3 regions of the Mesorhizobium sp. LjRoot246 genome follow, and region 1 is predicted to be linked to each of the others. Evidence: riboswitches for the same ligand, from Rfam matches in the RefSeq annotation. Region 1 holds a riboswitch; each other region holds the start of a gene.
The links. A riboswitch is a leader RNA that binds a small molecule or an ion and turns the genes downstream of it on or off. The one in region 1 is predicted to bind cobalamin.
Positions count from the first base shown of each region.

Region 1 (9,756 bases):
GAACTCATCGGGTCTTGCCTGGCGGCGCTCAAGGCCACTGGGCGGCCGGCGCATATTCTCGACATCGCCGCCGGTCACGGCCGCTATGTTCTCGATGCCATCGTCAAGAGTCCCGACCAACCGGCGAGCGTGCGCCTGCAGGATTATTCCGACCTCAACGTCCAGCTTGGCCGCAAGCTGATCGCTGAGCGGCAGTTGCCGGCTGATGTCTCGTTCCAGCGCGCCGACGCCTTCGATGCCGACATGCTCGCTTCGATCAATCCGGCTCCGGACCTTGCCATCGTTTCCGGCCTCTACGAGCTGTTCTCGGACAACGCTATGATCGCCCGCTCGCTCGGTGGATTGGCCCATGCCATGCAGCCGGGCAGCCTCTTGCTCTACACCAACCAGCCCTGGCACCCGCAGCTCGAGATGATCGCCCGCAGCCTGACCTCGCATCGCGGCGGCGAAGCCTGGGTGATGCGCCGGCGCACGCAGGGCGAGATGGACCAGCTCGTCGAAGCCGCCGGCTTCGAAAAGCTCGAGCAGCGCATCGACCAATGGGGCATCTTCACCGTCTCGGTCGCGCGGCGCCGCTGAACAGCATGGTCCCATCGCCTGCATCCGTGGCGCATGCCGAACCCTATAGCCGGGTGGTCGTCAGGGCAGCCCTCTGGCTGGCCTTCCTGGCGCCGTTCTTCTACCTCAGCTACGGTTTTGCCAACTGGCTGGCCTCGCGGCGCGACGATGTCGGCAGCATCGTGTTCTCGTGGGAACACAGCATCCCGTTCGTCGCCTGGACCATCGTGCCTTACTGGTCGATCAACCTGTTCTACGGCCTGTCGCTGCTGCTCAACGACAACAGGCAAGGGGTCGACCGTCTGGCCGGGCGCTATCTCACCGCGCAAATCGTCGCCGTTGCCTGCTTCATCCTGTTCCCGCTGACCGCGACATTCGTGCGGCCCGCAACGACCGGGCTGCCGGGCTTCCTGTTTGCCGTGCTTGGCGGTTTCGACAAGCCGTTCAACCAGGCGCCGTCGCTGCACATCGCCCTTTTGGTGATCATCTGGGATCATTGGCGCCACCGGCTCGCCGGCTTTCTCCTGCCGCTCTGGCATGGCTGGTGCTTTTTGATCGGCGCCTCGGTGCTGACGACCTGGCAGCATCATTTCATCGACATCCCGACCGGCGCGCTGCTCGGGATTTTTGCGCTGTGGCTGTTTCCGCGCAGCGGCGAGCTGCCGTTTTCAGGCGCAAGGCTGACCAGCGATGCGAAGGCGCGGCGGCTGGCGCTGTTCTACGCGCTGGGCGCTGTCCTTGCGCTGATGGCCGCAGCGCTCGGCGCCTTGTTTTGCGCTGTCGCGCTCTCCCTGCTTTGGCCGGCGCTGGCGCTGGCCATCGTCGCCTTCGCCTATGCCGGAGCAGGCGCAAAAATGTTCCAGAAATCCGCCGATGGCAGCATCACGCTTGCGAGCCGTGTTCTGCTCTGGCCTTACCGTCTCGGCGCCAGGGCAAACATATGGGCCTGGACGCGCAAACTTGCTCCCCAGGTGGCGGTCGCCGACGGCGTCTTTCTCGGGCGTTATCCCAGGGCAAGCGAAGCCAACAGCTTCGGCACGGTCATCGACCTCGCCGCCGAACTTGAAGAGCCGGCGGGCGCCAATTGCCGCTGGGTCAGCTTTCCGATGATCGACCTGTTGCCGCCGCCAATGGTGATACAGCAACGGGCAGCCGGCGCGCTGGAAAGCGCGCGCCGCGATGGCACCGTGCTGGTGTGCTGCGCGCTCGGCTTCCAGCGCAGCGCCGGCGTCGTCGCCGAATGGCTGGTCGCGACCGGCAGGGCCAAAACGCCGACGCTCGCCCGCGAGATGCTCGCGGCCGCCGGCCGGCCGGTGCATCTTGCCGAGGCCACGGAGCGGGCGGCGTCATGACCGGCAATGCCTACCAGGACCGCACCGAACGCTTCGCCGGCATGCTGATGCGGCAGGCAGCATGGCCGGCCGCACTCGTGGTGGTCGCAAACATCCTTGCGCCGCTGGCTGCCTCAGCGCGCGGCGCCTTCGAGAGCTTGCCGGCGGCCATCGCTCTGTCGATCACCGCCGCGAGCGCTGTCGCCGTGCTGGTGCTGTCGGCACTGCTGGCATTCGACGCCCTGCTGTTCCGGCTGATGGCCAGCCATGACGACGAGGTTGCCGGCGGCGCCGCGGTGGATGACATGCTGGCCCGCATGCGCCTGAAGCCCTTCCAGTCCACGACACGTTCGCTCGACGACCGCATGGCCGGCACCCGTCGCCTGCTGTTCAAGCAGCGCGCCGCTCTTATCCTTTATGCCGCGGCGCTTCTGGCGGCGGGGTTTTGGGCGCCGCGATGAACAGGCTTTCGCTCAAGACCTTCACCTTGCTGCAGGCGGTAACCTCCGTCGGCCTCTCGGCACTGGCCTGGATGGTGACCGGGGTGCGTCCGATCTGGAACGGCAGCCTGCCGTCCGACCGGCAGCGCATCTATTTCGCCAACCACACCAGCCATGGCGATTTCATCCTTTTGTCGGCGTGCCTCAGCGAAAGGGAGCGCGCGATCACGCATGCGGTTGCCGCCGGTGAGTATTGGGGAAAGTCACGGCTGCGCCGCTTCATTGCCGAGGACATGCTGTCATCCGTGCTCATCAATCGGCAATGGACGAAGCCCGAGGAAAACCCGATCGAGATCATGCTGTCGGTTCTCGACCAGGGCCACTCGCTGATCCTGTTTCCCGAGGGCACCCGCAACATGACCGAGGAGCCGCTGCTGGCCTTCCGTTCCGGGCTCTACAATCTGTCGATGGCGCGGCCACAGGTCGAGCTGATCCCGTGCTGGATCGAGAACATGTCGCGCGTGCTGCCCAAGGGCCAGTTCCTGCCGGTGCCGCTGCTGTGCCGCGTCGTCTTCGGCGCGCCGGTGGCGATTGGCCCGGGCGAAGAACGCCGGGCCTTTCTCGCACGCGCCCACGCCACGCTTCTGGCGCTCAACCCGCGTCCCGAGCGAGACGATTGATGCGCCACGAGATCTCCATCCTGATCATCGGCCTGCTGGCGGTGCTGACCACCGCCAGCATCGTCGCCGCCATACTTTCGGCGCGGGCGCCGAAGCCGCTCAGCTCGACGCTGGTCAATCTCACGCAGCGCATCAATGCCTGGTGGGTGATGGTGGCGCTGATGACGGTCGCCTTCTTCTTCGGCCGTTACGGGATGACCATCCTGTTTGCGCTGATCTCCTTCGCCGCGCTGCGGGAATTCGTGACGCTGACGCATACGCGCCGCAGCGACCATTGGGTGCTGCTCGGCATGTTCGGCATCATCATACCGTTTCAATACTGGCTGGTGTGGACCGCCTGGTACGGGCTCTTCGTCATCTTCATCCCGGTCTACTGCTTCCTGTTGATGCCGGCCATCACGGCGCTGCATGGCGACACCGAACGCTTCCTCGAGCGCATCGCCGCGCAGCAATGGGCGGTGATGATCTCGGTCTATTGCGTCAGCCATGTCCCTGCCCTGCTGACGCTTGAGGTGCCGGGCTTCGAAGGCCGCACCCTGCTGCTGATCGCCTTCCTGATCATCGTCGTGCAAGGCAGCGACGTGCTGCAATACATCTTCGGCAAGCTGTTCGGAAAACACCGGTTTTCGCCGACCGTCTCGCCGTCGAAAACCTGGGAAGGCCTGATCGGCGGGCTGGTGTCGGCGAGCCTGCTGGGCGCGCTGTTGTCGTTCGTGACACCCTTCTCGCCGCTGCAGGCGGCGGCCGTGGCCTTCGTCGCCTGCTCGATGGGATTTCTGGGTGGGCTGGTTGCTTCGGCCATCAAGCGCGACCAGGGCGTCAAGGATTGGGGCCATCTGATCGAAGGTCATGGCGGCATGATGGACCGCACGGACAGCCTGGTTTTCGCGGCCCCAGTGTTCTTTCACATCGTGCGCTATTTCTGGACCGTGTGATCCGGCGACCTGTTGCCCGCGCGGTCAGAGCCGGTTGCGGATGAGCATGGTGACGACGAAGAACGCGCCGACCGAGCTGGTGATGATGCCGATCGGCAGTTCCTGCGGCGGCAGCAGCGTTCGGGCCAGAAGATCGCTGGCCAGCAACAGCACGGCGCCGAAGACGGCACAGCTGGCGACCAGGCGCAGATGCAAGGGACCCGCCAGCGGCCGCGACAGATGCGGGATCATCAGCCCGACGAAACCGATGACGCCGGCGACCGAAACAAGGATCGCCGTCGAGAAGGCGGCGACGAGAAAGGTCGTCCGGCGCATGCGCGCCACCGGCACGCCAAGGCTCTCGGCGGCGTTTTCGCCGGCCAGGAAAGCGTCGAGCCGGCGATGGTTCCACAGCGCGTAAGCCAGGATGGTGCCGGCACCCAGCGCGCCGAGCCAGATATTGTTCCAGCGCGCCAGGCCGAGCCCACCCATCGTCCAGAACAGCACGGAGTGGGCGGCGCGCTGGTCGCCGGCGAAGACCAGGTAGTTGGTCAAGGCGGTGAACATGAACGAGACGGCAAGGCCGGCGAGGATCAGCCGCTCCGGACCTTGCCCCCTCACCCGCGCGACCAGCAGCAGGACGACCCCGGCGGCCAGTATGCCGCCGGTGAAGGCCGCGACCGGCAACGTCCAGATGCCAAAACTGTCGCCGAAGACGGTGATGACGGAAACAGCGCCGGCGGCGGCGCCCGAGGACAGGCCGAACAGGAACGGGTCGGCAAGATCGTTGCGAGTTACCGTCTGCAACAGCGCACCGACGACGCCCAGGCCGGCGCCGACGCAGATGGCGAGGATCGTGCGCGGCAGCCGCAGGTCGACGACGATCTTGCCGACCGGCCCGGGCACATCGTGCCCGCCCAGACCGATTGCACGGCCGAGCGAGGCAACGACGTCGGTCAACGGGATCAGCGTCGAGCCATAGGCGATCGACAGCAGAGCGAGAGCGGCGATCACCGCCGCTCCCACCAGCATGGCCAGTGCAAATGCCGGATGGCGCAAGGTCAAAACGCTTCCGGGTGCATGGCCTTGGCGATCTTGCCGATCGCTTCGATGTTGGCCGGTCCAGGCGTCAGCTCGGCATAGCGCAAGGCGACGAAGCGCTCGTTCTTGACCGCGTCGGTCTCTTTCATCGCCGGATGCGCCTTCAGGAAATCGAGCAGCTTCCTGTAGCCGCCGCCGTCCTGGTAATCGAGCAGGATGAGGAATTGCGGATTGCGCGACGCCACCGTTTCCCAGTCCGTGTTGCCCCAGCTGGTGTCCATGTCGGCCATGATGTTGTCGCCGCCGGCGGCTGATATCATGGCGCTCGGAATAGCGAATTTGCCCGCGGTGAACGGCTTGTCTTCACCGGAATCATAGAGGAACACCCGCGTACCCTTACGGTCGCCGACCTTGGCGGTGATGTCGGCGAGCTGCGTCTTCCAGCCCGAAACGAGCTTTTCAGCCTCGGCCTCCTTGCCGAAGATCGTGCCCAGCTTTTCGACGTCGCCATAGAGCAGGTCCATCGAGGCGGCGGGGCGGTTCTTGTCGAGATGGACGCAGCTTTCCGTCAACACCAGCGTCTTGATGCCGTGCGGGGCAAGCGTGTCGGGCGTCACCTCGCCACCCGGCTTCATGCCGTAATACCAGCCGGCGAAGAAGAAATCGGGCTCGACCGCGACCAGGTTTTCGAGCGTCGGATATTTGGGCGCCAGTTCCGGGATCGAGCCCTGCTCGGCCTTGAATTCGGGACCGACCTTGTACCATCCGGTGATGCCGGTCAGGCCGACGATCGACGGCTGCAGTTTCAGCGCAAAAGCCATTTCGGCCATGTTGAGATCCTGGACCACGGCACGCTTCGGCGGCGCGTCGAAGGTCAGCGGCTTGCCGCAGCTGTCGACCGTGACCGGGAAGGCCAGGGCTGTCGAGGCCAGCAGCGAGAAGGCAAGCGAAAAGGCAAGGCGTTTCACGGATTTTGCTCCTTTGTGGATGGGATTGGGTCGAATGCGGAACGGCTTCAATCAGGACGGCGGCGCGGCACGGTTCGGCACCTCGAACACCGTCAGTTCGCGGTCTTCGGTCGGATGGCGCAGGCGCAGCACATCGATGCCGAAAATCTCACGGATCAGCTGTTGCGTCAGCGCTTCGCGCGGTGCCGCGAGCGCTTGCAGACGGGCATGGTTCATCACCGCCACCCTGGTGGCGAAGGGCGCCACCAGCGCCAGGTCGTGCAGCACCGCGATCACCGTCATCTCGAAGCCGGCCACGAGTTCGAGCAGCTCGCCGCGGGCGCGCGGGTCGAGATGGTTGGTCGGCTCGTCGAGGAACAGGATCTTTGGCTGCTGGGCGATGGCGCGGGCCAATTGGGCGCGCTGTCGCTCGCCGCCCGACAGCGAGCCGATGGTGCGGCCAAGCAGCGGCAGCAGGCCGGTCCGGCGCAGCGCGTCGAAGACGATGTCGCGTTCCTCGCGCCTGCGCCTCAGCCCGGCATGCGGGACCCGGCCAAGCTCGACATAGTCGATCACCGCCAGCCGCGGATCGGGCTGGTCCGTCTGGCCGACCACGGCGATATGCAGTGCCCGCTCGGCGGCCGAAATCCTGTCGAGCCGCCGCCCACCGAGCTTCACCTCGCCCGAGCTTGGCCGCAGCATGCCCGACAGCATGCGCAGCAGCGTGGTCTTGCCGGCGCCGTTGGGACCAATGATGGCAAGGCGATCGCCAGCGGCCACCGACAGGCTGACCGCCTGGACCAGATCCCGCCCATTCGCCATGGCACAGAGGTGATGTGCTTCGAGAAGCGGCGCCGTCATCGGCTGCTGCCTGCCGGATTGCCGGGACGGCAAAGCGTGCACACGATGATGCGGTGATCGATAGGGCCGTCCAACTTTCCGTCACTTTCCAAAACTGGCGACGGAAGGAAGCTGGCGAGCCGGCCGACAAGACCGGGATTCGCGTCTCCTCCCGGCACACCCCGTCCGGTCAACTCATGCTGATGGCAGGTCTCCTGGCTTGCGGGTCGTTGCGCCATCCTGCCTTCCCAGCCTTGCCGGCCAGTGGCATTCACGGATTTTGCTCGCCGCTTACAGTTGCGGGGGCAGCCACGGTCTCGACCTGATCAGGCCTCACCGTGTTCCCTTTTCACCCCTCGCCTTTCGACTCGGGGACCATCATTGCCTCAGCGTAGATTTCCACCAATCGCTTCGCAACGGATTTCTGGGTGGGCCACTTGAGGGAAACAGACATTGCGCGCTCTCTTAATGTAATAACATAACATGTCTAAGAGATGACGCCGGCCGCTGTCAAGCGAAAGCCCCCAGCCGAATTGGCCTGTCAGCGGCAAGGAGCGCCTGGCCGGCTGGCCATCTCGGTGCGCAACTGCGGCGGGCATCGGCGCGGATTGCGCAGGATGCGCAATTTCGATCAAACTGGCCGCGTCAGGAAACGGCATCATGATCCGGCCAATGCGAGGAGAAAAATGAACCCGACCGAGAAAGCGCTGTGGTTCGTCGAAAGCCATCTGCCGGAAGCGATCTCGCTCGACGACGTCGCGCAAAGCAGCGGCGTGTCGCGCTTTCATGTGACGCGGGCTTTCGGGGCAGCCACCGGCCGCTCGGTGATGGGCTACATGCGCTCGCGCCGGCTGAGCGAAGCGGCGCGCAAATTGGCTGGCGGGGCGCCCGACATCCTCTCGGTCGCGCTCGACGCCGGCTACGCCTCGCATGAGGCTTTCACCCGTGCCTTCCGCGATCAGTTCGGCACCACGCCGGAGCTGGTGCGTGCGCAAGGCACACTCGACAAGCTCGACCTCGTGGAGCCGATCCTGATGGACCAGTCCTTTCTTGCCAACCTCGAACCGCCGCGTTTCGAGACCAGCCGGCCGTTTCTGATCGCTGGCCTCGGCGAACGCTACAGCTGCGAAACCAGCGCCGCCATCCCGATGCAGTGGCAGCGCTTCGGCCCCTATATCGGCAACATTCCAGGCGAGACCGGCGACGTCGCCTATGGCGTCTGCGTCAACGGCGACGATGCCGGCAATTTCGACTACATCGCCGGCGTCGAGGTGTCGGACTTTTCGGACCTGCCCAAGGAATTCAGCCGGGTGCGGGTGCCGGCACAGAAATATGCGGTCTTTGCCCACCGCGAACACATCTCGACCATCCGCCGTACCGTCAACACGATCTGGAACAAATGGCTGCCCGGTTCGGGCCACGAGATATCGGATGGACCGGAATTCGAGCGCTATGGACCCGAATTCGACCCGCGCAGCGGCAATGGCGGGCTGGAGATTTGGATACCGGTGAAGGCGTAGTCGGTCACGCCATCGGCAGCACCGGCCAGCGATCGATGATCCTGCCGCCGGAAAACACCGCGATCGATCCGAACTGCTGCAGCACGGCCTCGCTCTGCGTCGGGCGCAGGAAGGCATAGTCGCCTGGCCTTGCGGTCGCATCGGCCGGCAGGCCCATGAATTGCTGGTTGGACGACAGGCCGAGCAGGCCGTTCGTCTTCATGCCTTCGGGGAACACCGGCTCAGCCATCCACTTGCCGCCATAGAGATAACAGCCCTTGCGCGGAAACCGGCCGAGCGCCTGCAGCAGGCGGGTAACGGCCGGCGGGCCGGGCAGCATCGGCTCGACCACTTTCAGGATCGGGGTGGCGATGAACGCCGCCGGCTGGAAGCCGTCGAGACCTGATGTATCGAAATCGCTGGGCAGGACAAAAGCCGAGCCCATCGACACTTCATTGGCCGTTCCGCCATGATGCAGCAGCGCGGTCTTGCTGCCGCCGATGTTCAAGATGCGGCGCTGGTCGGCGCCGAGACAGGCGACGAATGCCGCGGCCTTCTCCGATGCCCTCGCCAGTGCTTTCGTCGGTCCACCGAACAGGCCGGGAATATGCGGCGCATGCGCCTCGTAGGCCATGACGCCATCGCAATGCAGCCGGGCCGGCAGCGCATTCAATGCCTTCGACAAGGCCTCCGGGCTGGCAAAGCCACCGCGATGCAGCCCGACATCGATCTCGAAAGCGATGCGCAACTCGGTGCCGAGTTCGTCAGCGAGTGCGCCATACTCCGCCAGTCTCTCCTCGCTGTCGATCAGCCAGCAGACACGTGACCAGTCGGCGTCGGCTTTCGCCAGCGCCGCTCTTGCCGCGCCGATCGGCATCGGCTTGCCATACAGCAGATCGGCATCCGGAAAGGCCTTCAACACCACCTCGCTGATCGGCGGATGGAAGGTCATGAACTGGTTGGTGCCAAGCGCCTTGCCGATATGCGCAAGCAGCGGCAGGCAGGCGAGCGATTTGTCGACCAGCCGCGCGGCAAGAGCGGGATCAAGCCTCTCCTTCACCAGCGCAATGTTGCTGTCCAGCCGGTCGCGATCGAGCAGCAGGCAGGGCTGGAAGATGCCGGCTTGCTTCAGCGCATCCGACAGGGTGGAAAAATAGGCGTTCATCGTTCAATGCCAAAAGGACTGGGCTCGATGCCGAAAAGGCCAGCCATGTAGGGCGAGACGAAGCGGTTTTGCGGGTCGACGTCGCGGCGCACCGCCATGGCGTCATCCCAGCGCGGGTAGAGCTTTTTCAGCTCCGCCGCTTTCAGGCTGTGCATCTTGCCCCAATGCGGCCTGCCGCCATATCTGCGGAAGATCGGCTCGGCCGCCCGCATGAACGGCAGCGGATCGTTCGCCGCGTCATGGTGGATGGCGATCGAGCAGGTGAGCCTGTTGTAAAAGGGCGAGAGCCAGAATTGGTCCGGCGCGACCGAGCGAACCTCCATCGGGAAATAGACCTCGGG
Region 1 covers NZ_CAXUSN020000001.1:4,700,889-4,710,644, forward strand. Annotated here, with positions in the region: gene ACSQ3L_RS23060 (bifunctional alpha/beta hydrolase/class I SAM-dependent methyltransferase) at 1-579, shown strand, start outside; gene ACSQ3L_RS23065 (phosphatase PAP2/dual specificity phosphatase family protein) at 585-1,910, shown strand; gene ACSQ3L_RS23070 (hypothetical protein) at 1,907-2,350, shown strand; gene ACSQ3L_RS23075 (lysophospholipid acyltransferase family protein) at 2,347-3,009, shown strand; gene ACSQ3L_RS23080 (phosphatidate cytidylyltransferase) at 3,009-3,944, shown strand; gene ACSQ3L_RS23085 (FecCD family ABC transporter permease) at 3,969-4,955, opposite strand; gene ACSQ3L_RS23090 (ABC transporter substrate-binding protein) at 4,985-5,932, opposite strand; gene ACSQ3L_RS23095 (ABC transporter ATP-binding protein) at 5,984-6,772, opposite strand; cobalamin riboswitch at 6,940-7,146, opposite strand; gene ACSQ3L_RS23100 (AraC family transcriptional regulator) at 7,438-8,271, shown strand; gene ACSQ3L_RS23105 (DSD1 family PLP-dependent enzyme) at 8,276-9,415, opposite strand; gene ACSQ3L_RS23110 (D-arabinono-1,4-lactone oxidase) at 9,412-9,756, opposite strand, start outside.

Region 2 (9,756 bases), 1.2 Mb from region 1:
GGGTGATGCCGAAGGGACCCGAGGTGACGAGATGATCGGGCACCGCGTTGGGGTTCATGGTCGTCCTGGCGCGGATCATGGTGCGGACCGCGGTGAACCAGAGTGCGGCGACGGCAAACAGAGCCACCCAGCCGGCGGCGAAAAGAATATCGCCCAGCAGGTCGCCGATCCAGGGCAGGGGATAGAGCAGGCCCAGCGCGATGCTGATGGCGATGGCGGCAATGTAGATCAGCGGCGGCCACGGTATGAGCCCCGGCTTCGGCTGGTTCTCGGTCATTCGGCCCCTCCCTCCATCAACTTGCTGTCGGTCTTGGCGGTACACATGCCGGCGAGATCGGACAGATGCGCTTTCCACTCCGCAGTCTGGTCGTTGTTGTAGAGCCGATCAAGCGTGGCTTCGCCCTCGAGCGTATCGAGCATGCAGACACAATAGCTCGTACAGAACTCGGTGTCGCGCGACTGTTCACAAGATAGCTGGCAGGTTTTCAGGAAATTCACCTGCGGGGTTTCGACCTGCGCCGGCATGATCTGCGAGAACAGCCACACGCTGCCGATCAGCAATGGCTGGTGGATCAGGTAGAAGGCGAGGCTGTGCCGGCCGATGAAGACCAGCGGGTTGGCCCACCGGCCGGGCGCCAATTCGGCAAGCCGGGCAAGCACGCCGGAGCCGGCGGCGAGTTTCGTCACCGCGATGCCCGCAAGGACGGCGCCGAACCACGGAAACAGCGGAACATAGTCGTTGGAGCGCGGATTGTTCGCCGACAGGCCGACCCACCACAGCCACGGGTGATCGAACGCTTCCAGGCGCAGATAGATGGGCGCGGCGATGACGAGCGCGGCAACGACAATCGTCAGCAGTGCCGGCAGCCTCAGGAAGGCTAGACCGAGCAGGCTGGCGAGCGCAATCTCGTGCAAGATGCCGAAAAAGATGAAGCCGTCAGGGGTGGCGATGCGGGTGACGACCGAAATCGCGATCGCCGCTCCAGCGACCATGGCGAACCGCTTCCAGAAGCCGTTCCAGCGGATTTGTCGGCCATGGGCGAGATACAGGCTGACGCCGACCAGGAACAGGAAGGTCGAGGCGATGCAGCGCGCGTAGATCTTCCACCAGCCGAAGGCGGTGAGGCCGGGATCGGTGTAGCCGAAGAACTCCAGGTCCCAGGTGAAATGGTAGCTCGCCATGGCGATCAGCGCGATGCCGCGCACGATGTCGATGGCGACGATGCGCTTAGGTCGATCCTGAACGGGTGCGGTCGGCGTTTGGATGCTCATGGTCTCGCGTTCTGATTCAGCCCCGCTGGAGGACTATCACGGTTGCCCCGGACAAAAGAAGACTGGGAGCCGCCGCATTGGGCCAGTACCGGGAAGCCTTTGGCCGACTTCGCTTTTTGCCTGATGTGCGTCGGTTTCCTCTTATTGGCGCTGGGGTCGCCACGGCAGATTTAGTCCGAAGATTCTGCTTTGGGGAAGCAATGTCCACCCATGTGCGTCATCCGATCTGGCTACCGGCCCTCAAGGCCGCGGACGCGCGCACCTTCGCTTCGCTCTATGCGGTCGAATCCTTCGCCCGCGCCACGGTATCGAGCGTCATCCCGATCCAGGCTTACGAGATCCTGCGCAACGAGCAGATCGTTTCGATCCTCTATACCGTCGTGGCGATGCTCGGCCTGTCGGTGACGCTGTTCATGCCGATGCTGATCCGCCGCTTTGCCCGGCGCTGGGTCTACACAGCGGGCGCCTGCCTGCTGGCCATCGGCTCGCTGTTCTTCGTCACGCACACGCTTGCCGGGCAACTGGCCGGCATGCTGTGCCGGGTGATGGGCGCCAGCGCGCTGTCGATTACGCTCAACCTCTACATCATGGACCACATCCGCAAGACCGATTTCATGCAGGCCGAATCGCTGCGCATGGCGTGGTCGATGCTGGCGTGGACCGGCGGGCCGACGCTCGGCATCTTCCTCTACACGCGCTTCGGCATCTATGCCGCGCATGGCGCGGTGGCTGTTTTTGCGTTTGCCCTGCTGGCGCTGTTCTGGACCTACCGGCTCGGCGACAACCCCTCGATCCGTCCGGGCAAGACGCGGCCGGTCAATCCGCTCGCCAATATCGGCCGCTTCATCGCGCAGCCCAGGCTTAGGCTGGCCTGGCTGATCGCTTTCGGCCGCTCCTGCTTCTGGACGACGTTCTTCGTCTATGGGCCGCTGTTCATGGTGATCACCGGCGAGGGCAAGCTGGCCGGCGGCCTGCTGGTTTCGGCCGGCAATGCGCTGCTGTTTATGGCTATCTTCTGGGGCAAGGCAGGAAAGCGCTTCGGCGGCCGCAGGACCATGACCTTTGCCTATTTCGCCATGTCGGCCGCGCTTCTGGCGGCAGGCTTCGTCGGTGAGGCCGTGCCGCTGCTCACCGGCGCCTTCCTGCTCTGCGGCGCCTTCTTCACCATTGCGCTCGACGCACTCGGCTCGACCGCCTTCATGCGCTCGGTGCGCTCCTATGAAAGATCGCAGATGGCGGCGGTCTACCGCACCTATCTCGACTTTTCCGAACTGACGCCGCCGCTGGTCTATTCCGTGGTGCTGGCCTTCTTCGGCCTGGGCTCGGTGTTCGTCACGCTCGGCCTGCTGGCGGCGGTTTGCGGTTTTGTGACCTGGCGCTATCTGCCGAAATCACTTTAGTCGGCCTTGATAATTCTACTCCGGCGGACATCTGTCGCGATTTTCTCCGCTTCCGGTGCTCGCGGACCCAAAAGTCCGCTGCGCGCCGGTTCTCGAAAACCACTCCATATGCCTCGCCGGAGCGAATTCTGAAGGCCGACTAGACGGTCGCTGCATGCCGCTCGCGCACCCAGTTGTGGAAGCGGTGCAGGTCGTATTCCTCGGGCATCAGCACGCCGGCCGCGTGGCGCATCGAGCGCAGGCCTCTCTGGTTCACCTCGCAAATATCAGCATCCTCCTCCAGCACCTGGGTGCCGAAGGCGACGATGTTGTCGATGTCGGTCGCGGCGAGCGCCTCGGGCGCAAACAGCCATTCGGCGACAAGCTCGGTCTGTTCGGGGCCGAGCGGCGCCAGCCGCACCGTTCTTATATAATCGACATGGCCGACGATGAACATCGACGGCAGGCTGGTGGCGTAGGTCTGACCGGCGGTACGCTCGGCAGGTGTCAGGCCTGAAAAGACCGGCCCATGCGCCCGGCCGTCGCGCGACCATGTCTCGGCACCGGCCCGCAGGCCGCCGGAAAATTCGGGCGCATCATTGTCGGCGTGGTGGGTCCATTCGGGGTCGTCGTGCCGTCCCATCAGGCCACGGCCGTAGATCGGCACCAGCCGCGACAGGTCTTTGTGGACGCCCGGGCAATGCAGGCATTCGTTGAAGTTTTCCCAAAAGATCTTCCAGTTGCAGTTCATCACCTTGCGCAGCACATGGCCGCTTACCAGCGTCTCCAGCGGCCAATTGCCGAGATCGCCGGAGGCGGGATCGAAGGATGCCTGCGCCGAACCGGACGCATCCTCGGCGAGGTTGACGAAAACGAAGCCGCGCCACACCGAGAGTGCTACGCGGTAAAGCGGATGGTCGGCCTTGTCGAAATTTTCAGGCAGCGATTTCGATGGCACACGCACGAGATCGCCACGCAACGAGTAGGACCAGGCGTGGTAGGGGCAGGTGATCAGCCGCGCCTTCAGCCGGCCCTCGCTTTCCCGGCAAAGCTGCGAGCCGCGATGGCGGCAGGTGTTGTGAAAGGCGCGCAGCTCGCCGGTCTCGTCGCGCAGCACGACGATGTCCTGCGTGCCGATGCGGAATCGGCGGAAAGCCAGGGGTTGGGCAAGGTCGCTCTCGCGGCAAATGAGCAGCCAGCTTCGATACCAGATGGCGTCGAGATCCCTTTGATAGGCTTCCGTGCCCCAATAGGCCGATGACGGCAGCGTCGGTTCGGCCCGGGTCAGGCCGTTGTAGGGATCGCGCTCGCTGGCAGTCGGCTGCATGGCTGGCTTCCTCCAGTGATGCCAGCCGACACCCCGGCCAATCGTTTGTCAATCAGGCGGCGGCGTTGCCGGTTTCGGGCGCGGCGCCTAATCATGCGGCAGAAACGGGATTTGGAAAGCGGCCGCACGGCAGACGTCGCTTGCGCCTCCTGCGGTACGCTAGCATTTACGCAGCTCTCTCCTTGGCGGCTCCGCAAATTGAGCACCGAGGGTCACGATCGATCGGTTCGATCCACGTAGAGGGTTCTCCATTTATGAAAATTCGCTTGAGTCCGCCGATTGTATGCGCTTTTGAACTTCCAGTCAGGAATGTCACCGTTTCCTGAGCTAGGTGCACTCCATAGTGTCCAAGGGAAGTCGCCAGGACTGCTCGGGGGATTCCACCGGATACCAACCCTCTTTCAAAATTCAGAATCTCCTCATGATTCTCTAACTGCGCCTCCACTTTTGGCAACATGCATGCAGGGCACGCTGTTCGATAGGGAAGATGCAACGGACCGACGCCCAAATAACTGGAGTGAAGCGACGGGATGTTGGAAGTCCTGGCTGCTGTCGCTATCCATTTAGTCAGGTCCCAAATTGGGGCATCAGCTGTTTGCAGGATTAGGTCAAAGGGACCGTATTCATGGATTATCCGAAGAAGATCATCCGCTGAGGCTATGCCTTCCTGAATTCCTATGAAACGGGTGTAGGGCGATAGACGCGTCACGGCGTCTGCGGCTGCATCAACCTTACTGCGGCCTACGTCCTGACGGGAATAGAATACCTGGCGTGCGACGTTTCCGGTTTCCAATACGTCGGGGTCGACGCCGAGAACATGTCCCACCCCGCATCCTACCAGATACATCAATGCAGACGAACCAAGACCTCCAAGTCCGACCTGTAGTATGCGTGCAGCGCGAAGTTTCCGGAAGTAATCGATGCGGTCGCTTTCACGGCTTTCGTAGCGTCCAAAATATGCGATCACGCTGCTAAAGTGTCGGAGTTCATCCTCGGGGAAACCGGATGTGTCGACCTCTCGCTGGAGGACCCCTGCTTTCTCCAGCAGACTGATCAGCTCACTCGCCGCTTCGGCAGCTGCTTCGCGAGAGACACCATGAGGCGACATTCGTTGCAACTCCAGAAGGCTCGTCCCACGAAGGAGTGCCGGCAATGCAGACTTCAAATCGAGATCATCGCTTGATAGGGCGATCGTTTCCGCCCCTTCGGTATAAAGGAGCATCCTGCCCTCCTGGTCAGGAAAGAGGATCATGTCTGGACGAAGCTGAAGCTGTCGGCCCGGAAGGCCAGCTGACCTATCGTTTGAGGGTTCAGACATGACATGCCTCCATCACCACCTGAGCACGGTACTGTGTGAATGAGCGCAACAGCGGTCCGCCAGCGGGGGCGGCTCGCGCGTACTGTTCAACGACGTCGACCCCACCTGTGAATCTCGTCAATACATCGCCAAACTGAACCTCGAATCGTGGTTCTTTTTTCTTCAGTCGCCGATAAAATTCAACTAGCCTGCTCAATACAAAAACTTGGTGGACTATTCCAAATACCGGCCGCAAATCCACGCGCAGCGGACTGAAGTGGCGTTCGCTTGCGTCGTTCTCGATTATTGGTGAAGCCAAGGCCAGGGTGTTGAGGACGTTGTGAGACGTCTCGTGTATAATTTCTTCTGCCAGCTTGCTGACAACCTGCGTCTCCTTCATTCCTATAAATATAGTTCCGAGGCAATCTCCGTCACTCGCCCCGATGATCTGGCTTGTGTCGAGAAATACGATCCTCCTGGTCGCGATCGCCATTTCGTCTGCCATTTCAGGCCAGACTGACTTCACCAGCGCATAGCTCTTCGACAATTGCTCCATCAAACGAGCGGAAGGAGCATCGACGATCCTGACAGGTTCCGCCTTTTCGTTGACTGCCGCGACCGTATTTTCGGCACTCTGCGCAAGTCGCTTGGCAGCACTTCGCGAGTCGTCAGGCTCCTGTAGTAGATCGACTGGGAATCCGATCTGCGCATGATTTTTCCGGGAACGCTCTATGCTTTTTTCGATCCGCTCAAGTATTGATGGAAGCGTCTCAAGAATCTTTAGAAAATGGTCCCAGTCGTCATCTCTCACTGCGTTGGCGAAGTCTGAGTACCAAACAAAAAAAGAGGGATGAAAAAGAGCCGACGGACTACCGAGGAGCGCTCCAGAGACCTTTGCGCCGTGCGCAAAGGTCTCTTTGACTTGCTCGATTGCCTCTGGAGCTGCGGCCCGCACGATATCTACAATGGCCTGCTCGACCAGTGTGAACAGTGCGTACTGCTCCTCAATGGCGCGAGCAGCATCCGGCACCCAGGTGCGTCCGCCGCTCACGGGTTCAAACGTGGCGTGCGATTTAGTGCTTCGGCTGCTGGCTTGCATGGCTCTATCTGAATCATAATGTGTACAGGCGGGAGAAAACGTGAAGAGAACGTGCTCAGTCTCACGCGTTGTTGCTCAACCAAAACAGGATGTAGTTGTTCTCGATCGTCGTCGTCCGGCATTTTTCCCTCCAAAAGTAGATGATAGGGCCATCCGCTGATCATGCAAAACGGGAGCTGTAGCGCATGATGGCGTTAACGATACAGCCCAGCGACCGGTGGCGCATCGGACGTTCGTCCTATATCGTCAGTCTCCGGTTCAAGACATTGGCAAGGGCAGCAACCAAGCGTCCACTAATTACATAAGCGGATGCGCTTGTGCGACAGTGTAACTCACAGGCGCACACACGAATTCAAGAGCCGAGGCGGCGGTTATGGGTAGTCCTTGGGGTGCGATCCAGAAGCAGTCCGGCGGACAGGCTCAAGGCTACAACCTGTCGCCGCATACCCTCTCGGATTTGATCGGGTCTATCTATGATTGCGCGCTAGATCCCTCGCAGTGGGAACGAACGCTGGCGCAGATCATGCCGGCGATGTGCGGCGAGTCGATCATCCTTTCTCTCAACGATCTGCGCCGTGATCGCCTCCTGATCGACAAGAGCTTGGGCTGGGGACAGTTCGGGGTTGAGGAGAGGCAGAAACATATTCCCGAAATCCATGCGCGGCTGAACGAATGGTTCGCCAAGGGGCTTTCTCTCGATGCGCCCTTTATCGCTTCGCGCGAACTCTCCCCCAGTTATCTAGAGGACTCTGCGTACGTTCAGCACTGCCTGAAACCGCTCGGCATCGTTGATGTCATGCATCTTTTTCTGATGTACACGCCATCACATTTCTCTGAGATCGTGGTCTCGCGACATCAGCGGCACGGCATTGTTACCGAGCGAGAGATCGAAATCGGAATACTTCTCCTTCCGCATCTCCGCCGTGCGGTCACTATTAGCAATGTGCTCGACGCTTGTGCTATTGAGCGCGCACGTATCGAAGCAGCATTCGATGCGCTCCGCTGCGGAGTCGTATTGACCGACAGCGATGGCAGAATTCTTCATGCGAACCGGTCCGCAGAGCGCATGCTGCAAGTTGGCGCTGCCGTGCAAGGCACGGGCGGGATACTGACTGCCAAGGCACCCTCAGCAGCGCGAGAACTGGGCAAGGCGATTCGCCTTGCGGCCCGGAACGAGACGATGCTCGGCAAGACTGGTCTTGCCATCCGCCTTGCCGGACCGGAGGGTGCACCGGTCTTCGCCCATGTCCTGCCAATGAACGGCAGCGACTTGCGCGCACAGCTTCGGCCCGAGGCGGTGGCCGCCATATTCATAGGGCCGTCCATAACGGCAACCTTCGACTTGACGCCCGCCGAAACAAAAGAGTACCTGCGAGGCCGGTTTGGGCTGACAAGGGCAGAGGCTGAAGTCGCTTGGGAAATTTTAAAGGGCGACGGACGCAACGCGGCCGCTGCCCGACTTGGCATTGCAGCCACAACAGTCAGGGCGCATCTCACCAGCATCTTCGAGAAGACTGGTGTGCGCAGACAGGCTGAACTCGTCCGGCTGCTGACGTAGAGTAGAGCCACAATACTGGTCACAATGCGTCCTGTGATGCGTCAGCCGACACCCGGCCAGGAAAATTGTCAATTGCGACAGCGGCGGCCTCGGCTGGTACGACGCATTCGCGATGGTTGCCGGCGGAATTTGGTTTGCCGGAGGCGAGGATTCTGCCTATAGTCGCCGATGTCGTCGGTTCCATTTTGGAGCCAAGAGGGAATGCGGTTCGGGCGAGTTTCGCCCAATGCCGTGGCTGCCCCCGCAACTGTGTGCGGTAGTCCTCTCCATATGCCACTGAAGATTTTTCTTCGGGAAGGTGGGGAAGGGCGCTGATCCGCGAGCCAGGAGACCTGCCGGCGACAGGAAACTGACTTCGATGCCCTCGGGTGGAGGGCGAAAGGACAAGATATGACTGCCGCTTCCGTCTCCCTCGGCGCCTCCGTCTCCTCGCAGTCGCGCTTCATGCAGCTCGCGCTCGCCGCGCTGCTCGGCATTTTCGTGATGGGCTTTGTCGGCTTCTCGCATATCGATGCGGTCCACAATGCGGCTCACGACTACCGCCATTCGATGGCGTTTCCCTGCCACTGACGAGGGTCTGACATCATGAACCTGTTTCGCAACGTCGTGTTCATCGCGGCGATCGCAGGGCTCGTGGCCGGCGTCGTTCTCGCCTGCATGCAGGCCTATGCCACCGTGCCGCTGATTCTGAAGGCGGAAGTCTACGAACAGGCCGGCGGCGGCCACAGCCATGACCATGCCGCCGCGCCAGCGGCGCCTGCCGATGCCACCAGCGGCAACGCGATGAGCTCGGCCGCGCCGGCAACAAACTCCATGAGCGCTGCCACGCAAGCACCGGCTGAAGCGACGGCTCCAGCGAAGGACGAGGGTTGGGCGCCGGCAGACGGTTTCGAGCGTTTCGCCTTCAGCGTGCTTGCCAATATCGTCACCGGCATCGGCTTCGCGCTGATCCTGGTCGCGGTCTCCGAATTCGCCGGCGGCATCGGCAATTGGCGCCAGGGCGTGTTCTGGGGCCTGGCCGGTTTTGCCGTGTTCACGCTGGCGCCTGGCCTCGGCCTGCCGCCGGAACTGCCGGCCATGCCGGCGGCCGATCTCACGCAGCGCCAGATCTGGTGGTGGGCAACGGCTACGGCGACCGCGGCCGGGCTCGGCCTGATCGCCTTCCGCAAGTCGCTGCCGCTGGCGATCCTTGCCGTGGCCTTGATCGTCGCACCGCATATTGTCGGCGCGCCGCAGCCCGGCAGTTACGAGACGGCGATTCCGGAAGGCTTGCATCACCAGTTCGTGGTGGCGGTGACGGTGACCAATCTGGTGTTCTGGCTGGTGCTCGGCGCGGTCGTGGGCGTGGTTCGTGGCCGCTTCACCGGCACCGCGGCCAGCCTGCGCGACAGCTTTGCCTGATCGCAGCAAGCTGACCTTCGTCATCGGCGGTGCGCGCTCCGGCAAGAGCGCGCACGCCGAAATTTTGGCGACGGCCTTGCCGCCGCCCTGGGCCTATATCGCCACGGCGCAAGCCTACGACGACGAGATGCGTGAGCGCATAGCGCTGCACCAGTCGCGGCGCGGCGAGGGCTGGCTGACGATCGACGCTCCGCTCGATCTGACTGGCGCGCTCGAGGCTTTGCCGGACGATCAGCCGGTGCTTGTCGATTGCCTGACATTGTGGCTGACCAACCATATGCTGGCCGAACACGATTTCGATCTGGAATGCCGGCGATTGGCGGACGTGCTGTCGCGGCCGCGCGGGTCCTGGTTCGTGGTGTCCAATGAAGTCGGCCAGGGTATCGTGCCGGACAACGCATTGGCGCGCCGCTTTCGCGATGC
Region 2 covers NZ_CAXUSN020000001.1:3,466,310-3,476,065, forward strand. Annotated here, with positions in the region: gene ACSQ3L_RS16760 (methyltransferase family protein) at 1-277, opposite strand, end outside; gene ACSQ3L_RS16765 (heparan-alpha-glucosaminide N-acetyltransferase) at 274-1,272, opposite strand; gene ACSQ3L_RS16770 (MFS transporter) at 1,473-2,672, shown strand; gene ACSQ3L_RS16775 (aromatic ring-hydroxylating oxygenase subunit alpha) at 2,812-3,978, opposite strand; gene ACSQ3L_RS16780 (HesA/MoeB/ThiF family protein) at 4,145-5,200, opposite strand; gene ACSQ3L_RS16785 (aKG-HExxH-type peptide beta-hydroxylase) at 5,289-6,374, opposite strand; gene ACSQ3L_RS16790 (helix-turn-helix transcriptional regulator) at 6,748-7,932, shown strand; cobalamin riboswitch at 8,091-8,286, shown strand; gene ACSQ3L_RS16795 (CbtB domain-containing protein) at 8,323-8,502, shown strand; gene ACSQ3L_RS16800 (CbtA family protein) at 8,518-9,333, shown strand; gene cobU (bifunctional adenosylcobinamide kinase/adenosylcobinamide-phosphate guanylyltransferase) at 9,326-9,756, shown strand, end outside.
Region 2: it holds a riboswitch for cobalamin, as region 1 does, so the genes downstream of both, ACSQ3L_RS16795 (CbtB domain-containing protein) here and ACSQ3L_RS23095 (ABC transporter ATP-binding protein) in region 1, are expected to answer to the same signal.

Region 3 (9,756 bases), 1.3 Mb from region 1:
TTCGCATCGCAGTAGCAGTTCAATCTCATTGTCTTTTCGCAGCAGACCAACCCGGCATGCCAGCAGTATGTGCGTTTCCAATTCCTTCAACGAACCCTGCGCCATGCGCAGGAATTGAACGAACGACCCTCTGTTTTCACGACCATATCCCTCTGCAATATTCGCTGCGATCGAAACCGCCGATCGGCGCATTTGCGAGGTCATGCCGTAGATCTCATCCCTCGGGAACTCTTTGGTGAGGCGGTAACAATCTTCAGCGACCGTCATCGCCGATTGCCACACCTTCAAGTCACGATAGGATTTGATCCGTTGCTCCAAGTCCTTCCCTACTCACTACTCACTACTCACTACTCACTACTCACTGTTTTGCCTTCTCGTCACCCGGCAGGACGTAATCCGTACCTTCCCACGGGGACAAAAAATCGAAATTGCGGAATTCTTGCTTGAGTTCCACAGGCTCGTAGATGACGCGCTTGGCCTCGTCGTCGTAGCGCACTTCAACGAAACCGGTCAGCGGGAAATCCTTGCGCAGCGGATGGCCTTCGAAACCGTAATCGGTCAGCAAGCGGCGAAGATCGGGATGGCCCGAGAACAGTACGCCGTAGAGATCGTAGGTCTCGCGCTCGAACCAGTCGGCGCCGGGATAGACGCCGGTGATCGACGGCACCATGGTTTCCTCGTCGGCCTGCACCTTGACGCGGATGCGCACATTCTGCTTCGGCGACAGGAGATGGTAGACGACGTCGAAGCGCTTGGCCCGCGACGGATAGTCGGCGCCGCAGACATCGATGATCGAGATGAACTGGCAGCGCGCATCGTCGCGCAGGAAGGTCATCACCTCGACCAGATCGCGCGGCTCGACATGGACGGTGAGCTCGCCATAGGCGATATCGGCATCGTTCACGCGGCCGATCAGCTTCTCGCCGAGATAGGTCGACAGTTCGCTCAGGGATGCGGTCATGGATTTACCGTTCGATCGTGCCGGTGCGGCGGATCTTCTTCTGCAGCAGAAGAATGCCGTAGAGCAGCGCTTCGGCGCTCGGCGGGCAGCCGGGCACGTAGATGTCGACCGGCACGACGCGGTCGCAGCCGCGCACCACCGAATAGGAATAGTGGTAGTAGCCGCCGCCATTGGCGCACGAGCCCATCGAGATGACGTAGCGCGGCTCCGGCATCTGGTCGTAGACCTTGCGCAGCGCCGGCGCCATCTTGTTGGTCAGCGTGCCGGCGACGATCATGATGTCGGACTGGCGCGGTGAGGCGCGTGGCGCAACGCCGAACCGCTCAGAGTCGTAACGCGGCATCGAGGTGTGGATCATCTCGACCGCGCAGCAGGCGAGGCCGAAGGTCATGAACATCAGCGAGCCGCTGCGCGCCCAGGTGATCAGCGCCTCGGTCGAGGTGACGAGAAAGCCCTTGTCGGCCAGCTCGTTGTTGATCTCAAGGAAGAACGGATCGTCCTCACCCACCGGCCTGCCGGTGCTGGGATCGATGATACCTTTGGGCTTCGGCGCGACGAGGGTGCCTGAACTGTCGTTCAATCCCATTCCAGCGCTCCTTTTTTCCATTCATAGGCAAAGCCGATGGTCAGCACCGCCAAAAAAACCATCATCGACCAGAAACCGAGCATGCCGATCTTCGAGAACGACACCGCCCACGGAAACAGGAAGGCCACTTCCAGGTCGAAGATGATGAACAGGATCGACACCAGGTAGAAACGGATGTCGAATTTCATGCGGGCGTCGTCGAACGAGTTGAAACCGCACTCGTAGGCGGAAAGCTTTTCGGGATCTGGATTGCGGTAGGCCACCAGAAAGGGTGCGGCCAGCAGCGCCAGGCCGACAACCAGCGCCACGCCTATGAACAGGACGATGGGCAGGTATGAGCTTAGAAGTGCGTTCATGCTCGGCTTTCCGTTGGCGCCAATCCACTTTGATTACAGCACCGGACCCTACTGCGGAAGCGTGACAGTTTAACCGCTGAACCGTTTTAAGGGCCTATGCTGCAACGCGGCGAGGGTTAGCGCAGCACTTCCGGCGAAGCAAGTCAAACATTGTTCAAAACACTGACCTGGACGGCATATCCAGGGAAACTGGTCCGATCCGCTCCTGTTTGATTTCCTTCGCTTTTTACTCCACTTTTCTCTCCTGACATGGTTGCCGCCAAAACCCTGCTAGCATGGGCTGGAATCACCCATCAAATCCCCTCAGAGTGACGCCTGCATGAAGGAAAAGATCTCGCTCCCGATGGCCCGGCGCATCGCGCTTGCCGCCCAAGGGTTTCTCGATCCCCGCCCAGCCGGTACGCCGGACCGCCGGCATTTTGCCCGCGTGCTGGGTCGGACCGGCCTGCTGCAGATCGATTCCGTCAGCGCGGTGGTGCGCGCTCATTATATGCCGCTCTATTCGCGCCTTGGCCCCTACCCGCTCGCTCTGCTCGACAACGCGGCCGTGACGCGCAAGCGCACGGTGTTCGAATACTGGGCGCACGAGGCCTCCTTCCTGCCGGTCGAGGCCTACCCGCTGATGCGCTGGCGCATGCAACGGGCCGAGCGCGGCGACGAAATGTATCTGGGCCTCGCCAAATGGGGCCGCGAGCACGCCACCTATATCGAAGAGATCTACCGCCAGGTCGCCGAGCGCGGCCCGATCGCCGCTTCCGCGCTCGAAGGCCAGAAAGGCTCGGGCGGCTGGTGGGGCTGGAGCCATGCCAAGCATGCCTTCGAATGGCTGTTCTGGGCCGGCCGCATCACCACGGCGCACCGCCGCGGTTTCGAGCGCTTCTATGACCTTCCCGAGCGCGTGCTGCCGCAGGCGATCCTCGATCTGCCGGTGCCTGCCGCCGAGGACGCGCACCGCGAATTGCTGCGCATTTCCGCCCGCGCCCACGGCGTGGCGACTTCAGGCGATTTGCGCGACTATTTCCGCCTGTCGCCGGCCGACATGAAGGGCCGGCTGGAGGAGCTGGTTGAAACAGGCGAGCTGTTGCCGGTGCGTGTCGAAGGCTGGGACAAGCCGGCTTATCTTCACAGGGACGCCCGTTTGCCCCGAAAAATCGGGGCACGCGCGTTGCTGGCACCGTTCGATCCGGTCGTCTTCGAGCGCTCGCGCAGCGAGCGGCTGTTCGATTTCCACTACCGCATCGAGATTTATACCCCGGCCGACAAACGGCAATATGGCTACTATGTCCTGCCGTTCCTGCTCGGCGACCGGATCGTGGCGCGCGTTGACCTCAAGGCAGACCGCCCCGCCAGCGTCCTGCGTGTCCACGCCGCTTACGCCGAAGCCGGCGCGCCATCGGAGACCGCCGCGGAACTCTTCGAGGAATTGAAACAGATGCAGGGCTGGCTCGGCCTTGAACGCATCGAAGTGACCCCGGCCGGCGATCTGGGTCCGGCGCTGGCCGACATCGCCGTGTCGTAAGCTCGCGTTGACACCGCCGCCCGCAAAAGCCTAAATCCGTACCAGACGGTCTCTTCTCTTCAACGAGAGGAGCTAAGAGGGAATGCGGTGCGGGATATCTGTCCCAAATCCGCGGCTGTCCCCGCAACTGTAAGCGAAGAGCCAAGGCCGAAAGCCACTGGGAATTCCCGGGAAGGCGGCTACCCAAGGCGATGACTCGCGAGCCAGGAGACCTGCCGTCTGCGACTGTAGAATCCGATCGCCCGGCGGGTTTCCGGGCAAGGAGCCCGATCTTTGGACCACGACAGCAGTTTTTCGGCTGGCACAGCGGATATCTCATCCGGTCATAGTGATGCCTTGGCCGGCGTCACGGTGATCGTCTGCGCCTCCTGCCGCGATGAAACAGGCTCCGACGCCCATCCCCGCGCCGGCGAACTGCTGGCGGACGACACGCGCCGCGCCGCATGCGGCGACAATATTCGTATCCGCAGCGTCGAATGCCTCGGCAATTGCAAGCGGCGGCTCAGCGCCGCCATCCTGCGCGACGGCTGCTGGAGCTATGTCTTCGGCGACCTGACCGCGACCAGCGGCGCCGACCTCGTCACCGGCGCCAAACTCTTCGCCACCTCCACCGATGGTCTCATTCCCTGGCGTGGCCGTCCCGATAGCCTGAAGCGTGGCCTCGTTGCCCGCATCCCTCCCCTCGACCTGTTGAAGGACTGACCATGACCGCTTCCGTATCCCGCGTTCCCTGTACCGTCGTCACCGGTTTTCTCGGCGCCGGCAAGACGACGCTGGTCCGCCATCTCCTGGAAAATGCCGGTGGCAAGCGTATTGCGATCATCGTCAACGAGTTCGGCGACATCGGTATCGATGGCGAGATCCTCAAGGGCTGCGGCATCGACACCTGCCCCGAGGAAAACATCGTCGAACTGGCCAATGGCTGCATCTGCTGCACCGTCGCCGACGATTTCGTGCCGGCACTCGACAAGATCCTCGCGTTGACGCCGAGGGTCGACCATATCCTGATCGAGACCTCGGGCCTGGCGCTGCCCAAGCCGCTGGTACAGGCCTTTCAGTGGCCGACGGTCAAAAGCCGGGTCACGGTCGATGGCGTCATCGCAGTGGTTGACGGGCCGGCATTGGCCGAGGGTCGCGTCGCCAATGACATGGACGCCCTGCAGGCGCAGCGCGCCGAGGACCAGACGCTTGACCACGACGACCCGGTGGAAGAGGTGTTCGAGGACCAGATCGCCTGCGCCGACCTGATCATCCTGTCGAAGAGCGATTTGATGGACGCCGCCGGCTCGGCTCGCGCCAATGCCATCATTGGCGAACACTCCGCCCGCGCGGTGAAGATCGTGCCGACCTCGCATGGCAAGGTCGATCCCTCGATGCTGCTGGGGCTTGGTCTCGCCGTCGAGGACGACATCGAGAACCGCAAGTCGCATCATGACGGCGCATTCGACCATGAGCATGACGACTTCGACACGTTCATCGTCGACATTGCCTCGATCGCCAATCCGGACGAGCTGGCGAAGCGTGTCGCCACGGTCGCCGAGGAAGAGAACGTGCTGCGCGTAAAAGGCTTCGTGGAAGTCGGCGGCAAGCCGATGCGGCTTTTGCTGCAGGCCGTTGGGCCGCGCGTCAATCACTATTACGACCGCGCCTGGACCGCCACCGACGACCGCCGCTCGCGCCTCGTCGTCATCGGCCTCAAGGGGCTGAACCGCCCGGCGATCGAGCGTATACTCGCCGGCTGATTTCGGACACGGGTTGCGATGCACATCCTCACCACGACATCCGCCTCGCTCGACGACCTCGCCGAGCCAGTCGATCTGCGGCAGACGCCGGCGGATATCGTGGCGCTGTCCTTCACCGACAGCGATCTCGCCGGACTGGCGGCGGCATGGAAGGCCGATGCCGGCCGCCTGCCCTCGATGCGACTCGCCGCCCTACGGGACCTGCGCCATCCGATGTCCGTCGACCTCTGGGTCGACAGCGTCGCTCGTCACGCCAAGATCATCCTCGTGCGCATCCTCGGCGGCTACGACTGGTGGCGCTACGGCTGCGACCAGCTTGCCTCGACCGCCCGCGAGCGTGGCATAAAGCTGGCCCTGCTGCCCGGCGAATGCCGCGACGAGGATCTGCGCCTGATCGAAGCCTCGACGCTGCCGCGCGAGGAGTTGGATGGCCTGCTCGACTATTTCCGCGAAGGCGGCCCGGCGAATATGAGCGCGCTGGTGCGGAGATTGGCAAGGTTAGCGGGACAGGATGAGGCCGTTGTCGAGCCGGTGGCGGTGCCGAAAGCTGGTTACTATGTGCCTGGATGTGGAGTTGTGGAGAAGCCGGACTTATCGAATGCTGGCGTTCCGTCACACCCCCCTCTGTCCTGCCGGACATCTCCCCCGCAAGGGGGGAGATCGGCCTTCATCAAGGCCGGCTCGTCTTCTGCGTCTTCTGCGTCGTCAGAACTAAGCAGATCACTGACCTCGACGATTGGCGAAACCGTAGATGACCAAGCAATCTCCCCCCTTGCGGGGGGTGAGGAGTGGTCCGCGCAGCGGACGGAAAGCCAATTGCTTGGCTTTCCGAACGACGAACGCCCGGAGCGACAGCGAAGGGCCGGGTCCGGCAGGACAGAGGGGGGTGTGACGGAACTCGACGCTGACGACATCAACGCTCCTATCGTGCCGATCCTCTTCTACCGTTCGATGCTTCTAGCCGCCGATGTCGCCCCAATTGACGCCCTTTTTGAAGCACTCAGCCAGCGCGGCATCAACCCGGTCCCCATCTTCGTCTCCAGCCTCAAGGACCCCTCCTCCCTGGCGTTCGTGGAATCGGCACTGGCATCGCTGAAACCCGCCGCCATCATCACCGCAACCGCTTTCGCGTCCGGCGCCGAACCCGGCATTGAAACCCTGTTCGACCGCGCCGGCGTGCCCGTCTTCCAGGTCATCGTCGCCACCACCCGCCGCGACATCTGGGAAAACAACCAGCGCGGACTGGCGCCCGCCGACCTTGCCATGCATGTCGTGCTGCCCGAACTCGACGGCCGCATCCTCGCCGGCGCCATTTCCTTCAAGGGCGAGAGCGAGACCGATCCCGCACTTGGCCACCGCGCCTTCGCCAACCGGCCGGAGCCGGATCGTGTCGCGCAAGTGGCTGACCGCATCGCGGCCTTCATCCGCCTGCAGGAGACGCCCCGCGCCGGGCGCAAGCTCGCCATCCTTATCCCGGATTATCCGAGCGCGCCGGGTCGAACCGGCTACGCCGTCGGTCTTGATGTCCCGTCCAGCGTGTTGGCCATGCTGCATGACCTCAGGGAACAGGGCTATGTGGTTGAGGGGATTCCGCGGACGCCGCGGGCGTTGCTGGATTTGCTGGAGCGGAGTGGCGACGGGCTGGGGCTGGACGATTATCTCGCTCTTTCGACGGAATTGCCGACAGGTGCAATTGCTGCAGTCGAGGCGGCATGGGGTAAGGCAGAAGACGAAACAGGTTTGCGCGAGGCGCCCCCCTCTGTCCTGCCGGACATCTCCCCCTCAGAGGGGGAGATTGGGCTGCCATCTGCGCTTTCGCCAATCTCCAACGATGCGAGAGGGAGCGATGCGCTGAAGCTGCCAATCTCCCCCCTTGAGGGGGAGATGTCCGGCAGGACAGAGGGGGGCGCCTCGCACCGAAGCTTCCCCTTCCGCGCCGCCACCTTCGGCAACGTCACCGTAGCCCTCGCCCCCGACCGCGGCCGCTCGGCCGACCGCCGCGCCGATTACCACGACCCGACACTCCCACCGCGCCATGCGCTCATCGCCTTCGGCCTGTGGCTGCGCAAATCGCTCGGCGTCCATGCGCTGGTCCATGTCGGCGCCCACGGCACGCTGGAGTGGCTGCCGGGCAAAACCGTTGCGCTGTCGGAAAACTGCTTTCCCGAGATCGTCACAGGTCCGCTGCCCGTCATCTATCCCTTCATCGTCTCCAACCCCGGCGAAGCGGCGCAGGCCAAGCGGCGCATCGCCGCCGTCACGCTTGGCCATTTGCCGCCGCCGCTGACCGGTGCCGGGCTCGACGAAAACCAACACAAGCTCGAGCGGCTGGTCGACGAATATGCCCAGGCCGACGGGCTCGACCGTCGCCGCCGCGACCGGCTGGCCAAGCTGATCGTCGACACGGCGCAGAAGACCGGCCTCGCCACCGAAGCCGGCGTCGCCAGGACCGACGCGCCGGATGAAGCGCTGCGCCGCATCGATGCCTGGCTCTGCGACCTCAAGGATTTCGCCATCAAGGACGGGCTGCACATCTATGGCCGCGCCCCGGAGGAAGAGCCCGACGCCATGCGCCGCCGGAGCGCCGACGCAGAGAAGGCGGCGCTGCTCGCGGCGCTCGATGGACGTCACGTGAAGGCAGGTCCGGCCGGCGCGCCCGCGCGGGGTCGCTCGGACGTGCTGCCCACCGGCCGCAATCTGTTCACCTCGGACCCGCGCACCATGCCGACGCCGACTGCCTATGACCTAGGCAAGGCCGCGGCGGAGGAAGTCGTGCGCGGCTATATGCAATCGCATGGCGACTGGCCGCGCTCGCTGGTCATCGATCTCTGGGGTTCGGCCTCGCTGCGCACCGGCGGCGAAGAGATCGCGCAAGGGTTGGCGCTGATGGGCTGCCGGCCGCAATGGGATGCTGCGACCGGCCGCATCACCGGCATCGGGGTGCTGCCGCCGGCAACGCTCGGCCGCCCACGCGTCGACGTCACCTGGCGCATATCAGGCCTGTTCCGCGACATGTTCCCGACCCAAATTGCGCTGATCGATGCCGCCGCCAACGCGGTTGCCGCCCGCGACGAGGACGATACGGAAAACCCGCTCGCTGCCAAAACCCGCACTGACGGCAAGGTCAGCCCGCGCATCTTCGGCACCTCGCCCGGCACGTACGGCGCCGGCGTCGAGGACCTCATGTCCTCCGGCGACTGGAGCGCGCGCGAAGAAATCGGCCGCGCCTATCTGGACGCCACCTCGCATGCCTATGGCGGCGCTGACGGCGAAGGCGTCTCCGCGCCCGGCGCCTTCGAGGGCCGCATCGCCGAGGCCGATCTTCTCATCCACACCGGCGACGACCCCGGCCGCGACATTCTCGAGGGCTCCGCCGACGTCGCCTTCATCGGCGGCTTTTCGGCCGCCTTGGCAACTCTCGGCAGAAATGCCGATGTCATCGTGCTCGACACCACGGATCCGCAAAAGCCGAAGGCGCGTTCGATCAGTGAGGCGGTGGCCCGCGTCGTGCGCGCCCGCGCCGTCAATCCACGCTTCATATCAGGGCAAATGCGCCACGGCCCGCGCGGCGCCTCCGAATTCGCCGAGACAGTCGACCGGCTGGTCGGCTTTGCCGAAACCACGCATGCCATTTCGGGAGCGCTGATCGAGGCGGTTCATGATGCCTATGTCGGCGATCCGGCTGTCCGCGCCTTCATACTGCACGAGAATCCTGCCGCTGCGAAGGTGATTGCAGAGCGCTTCCTGTCGGCGCGCCGGCGTGGCCTCTGGCACCCCTTGCGCAATTCCATCGACGACGATCTCGCAGCCCTGATTGCCGAAGCAGAAGCGCTTGGGGTGGCGGCATGAACGCCTTCTCGCGTCGCGGCGCCTGCCCGGCCCTGTCGGCGCCTATGCAGACCGGCGACGGCCTGCTGGTGCGGCTCAACCCTGTCGCTGGAGGCCCATCTTCTGGAGGATTGTCGCCAAAGTCGTTGATCGGGATAGCGGAATCCGCTTTGCGTCACGGCAACGGCATCATGGAAGTCACCGCGCGCGGCAGCCTCCAGATACGCGGGCTGACGGTGGACAGCGCGGCGCTGCTGGCGGCGGAGGTCGATGCGCTGGGTATTGCGGTGCGCACCGGCGTTCCGGTCGAGACCGGTCCGCTGGCCGGCATCGATCCGCAAGAGATTGCCGATCCCCGGCCGCTGGCTGAGCGGATCAGGGCGGCGGTCGAAGAGGCTGGGCTGACGCAACGGCTCGGGCCGAAGGTGTCGGTCGTGGTCGATGGCTGCGGGCAGCTCACGATGGATTCGGTGACGGCCGATGTGCGGCTGGCTGCAACGCGGCCCGATGCGGGAATCCAATGGCGGGTGTCTGTCGCGGGTGATGGGTGGAATGCGAGGCCGCTGGTCCTTGCCGATGAAGGTGCGGCTCGCGATATCGCCGTCGCTGCTCTGAGGATGATTGCCGAGAAAAGCCGTGAGGCTCACGCAAGGGATCTGTCGGAGAGGCAATTAATATCTCTCGAAGGTTGGCATTCTGTGGCGCCCCCCTCTGTCCTGCCGGACATCTCCCCCTCTAGGGGGGAGATTGGCAGCTTCACCGCA
Region 3 covers NZ_CAXUSN020000001.1:3,428,992-3,438,747, reverse strand. Annotated here, with positions in the region: gene ACSQ3L_RS16635 (four helix bundle protein) at 1-318, opposite strand, end outside; gene ACSQ3L_RS16630 (NADH-quinone oxidoreductase subunit C) at 359-961, opposite strand; gene ACSQ3L_RS16625 (NuoB/complex I 20 kDa subunit family protein) at 966-1,547, opposite strand; gene ACSQ3L_RS16620 (NADH-quinone oxidoreductase subunit A) at 1,538-1,903, opposite strand; gene ACSQ3L_RS16615 (winged helix-turn-helix domain-containing protein) at 2,223-3,422, shown strand; cobalamin riboswitch at 3,452-3,656, shown strand; gene ACSQ3L_RS16610 (DUF1636 family protein) at 3,696-4,124, shown strand; gene cobW (cobalamin biosynthesis protein CobW) at 4,127-5,164, shown strand; gene ACSQ3L_RS16600 (cobaltochelatase subunit CobN) at 5,183-9,013, shown strand; gene cobG (precorrin-3B synthase) at 9,010-9,756, shown strand, end outside.
Region 3: it holds a riboswitch for cobalamin, as region 1 does, so the genes downstream of both, ACSQ3L_RS16610 (DUF1636 family protein) here and ACSQ3L_RS23095 (ABC transporter ATP-binding protein) in region 1, are expected to answer to the same signal.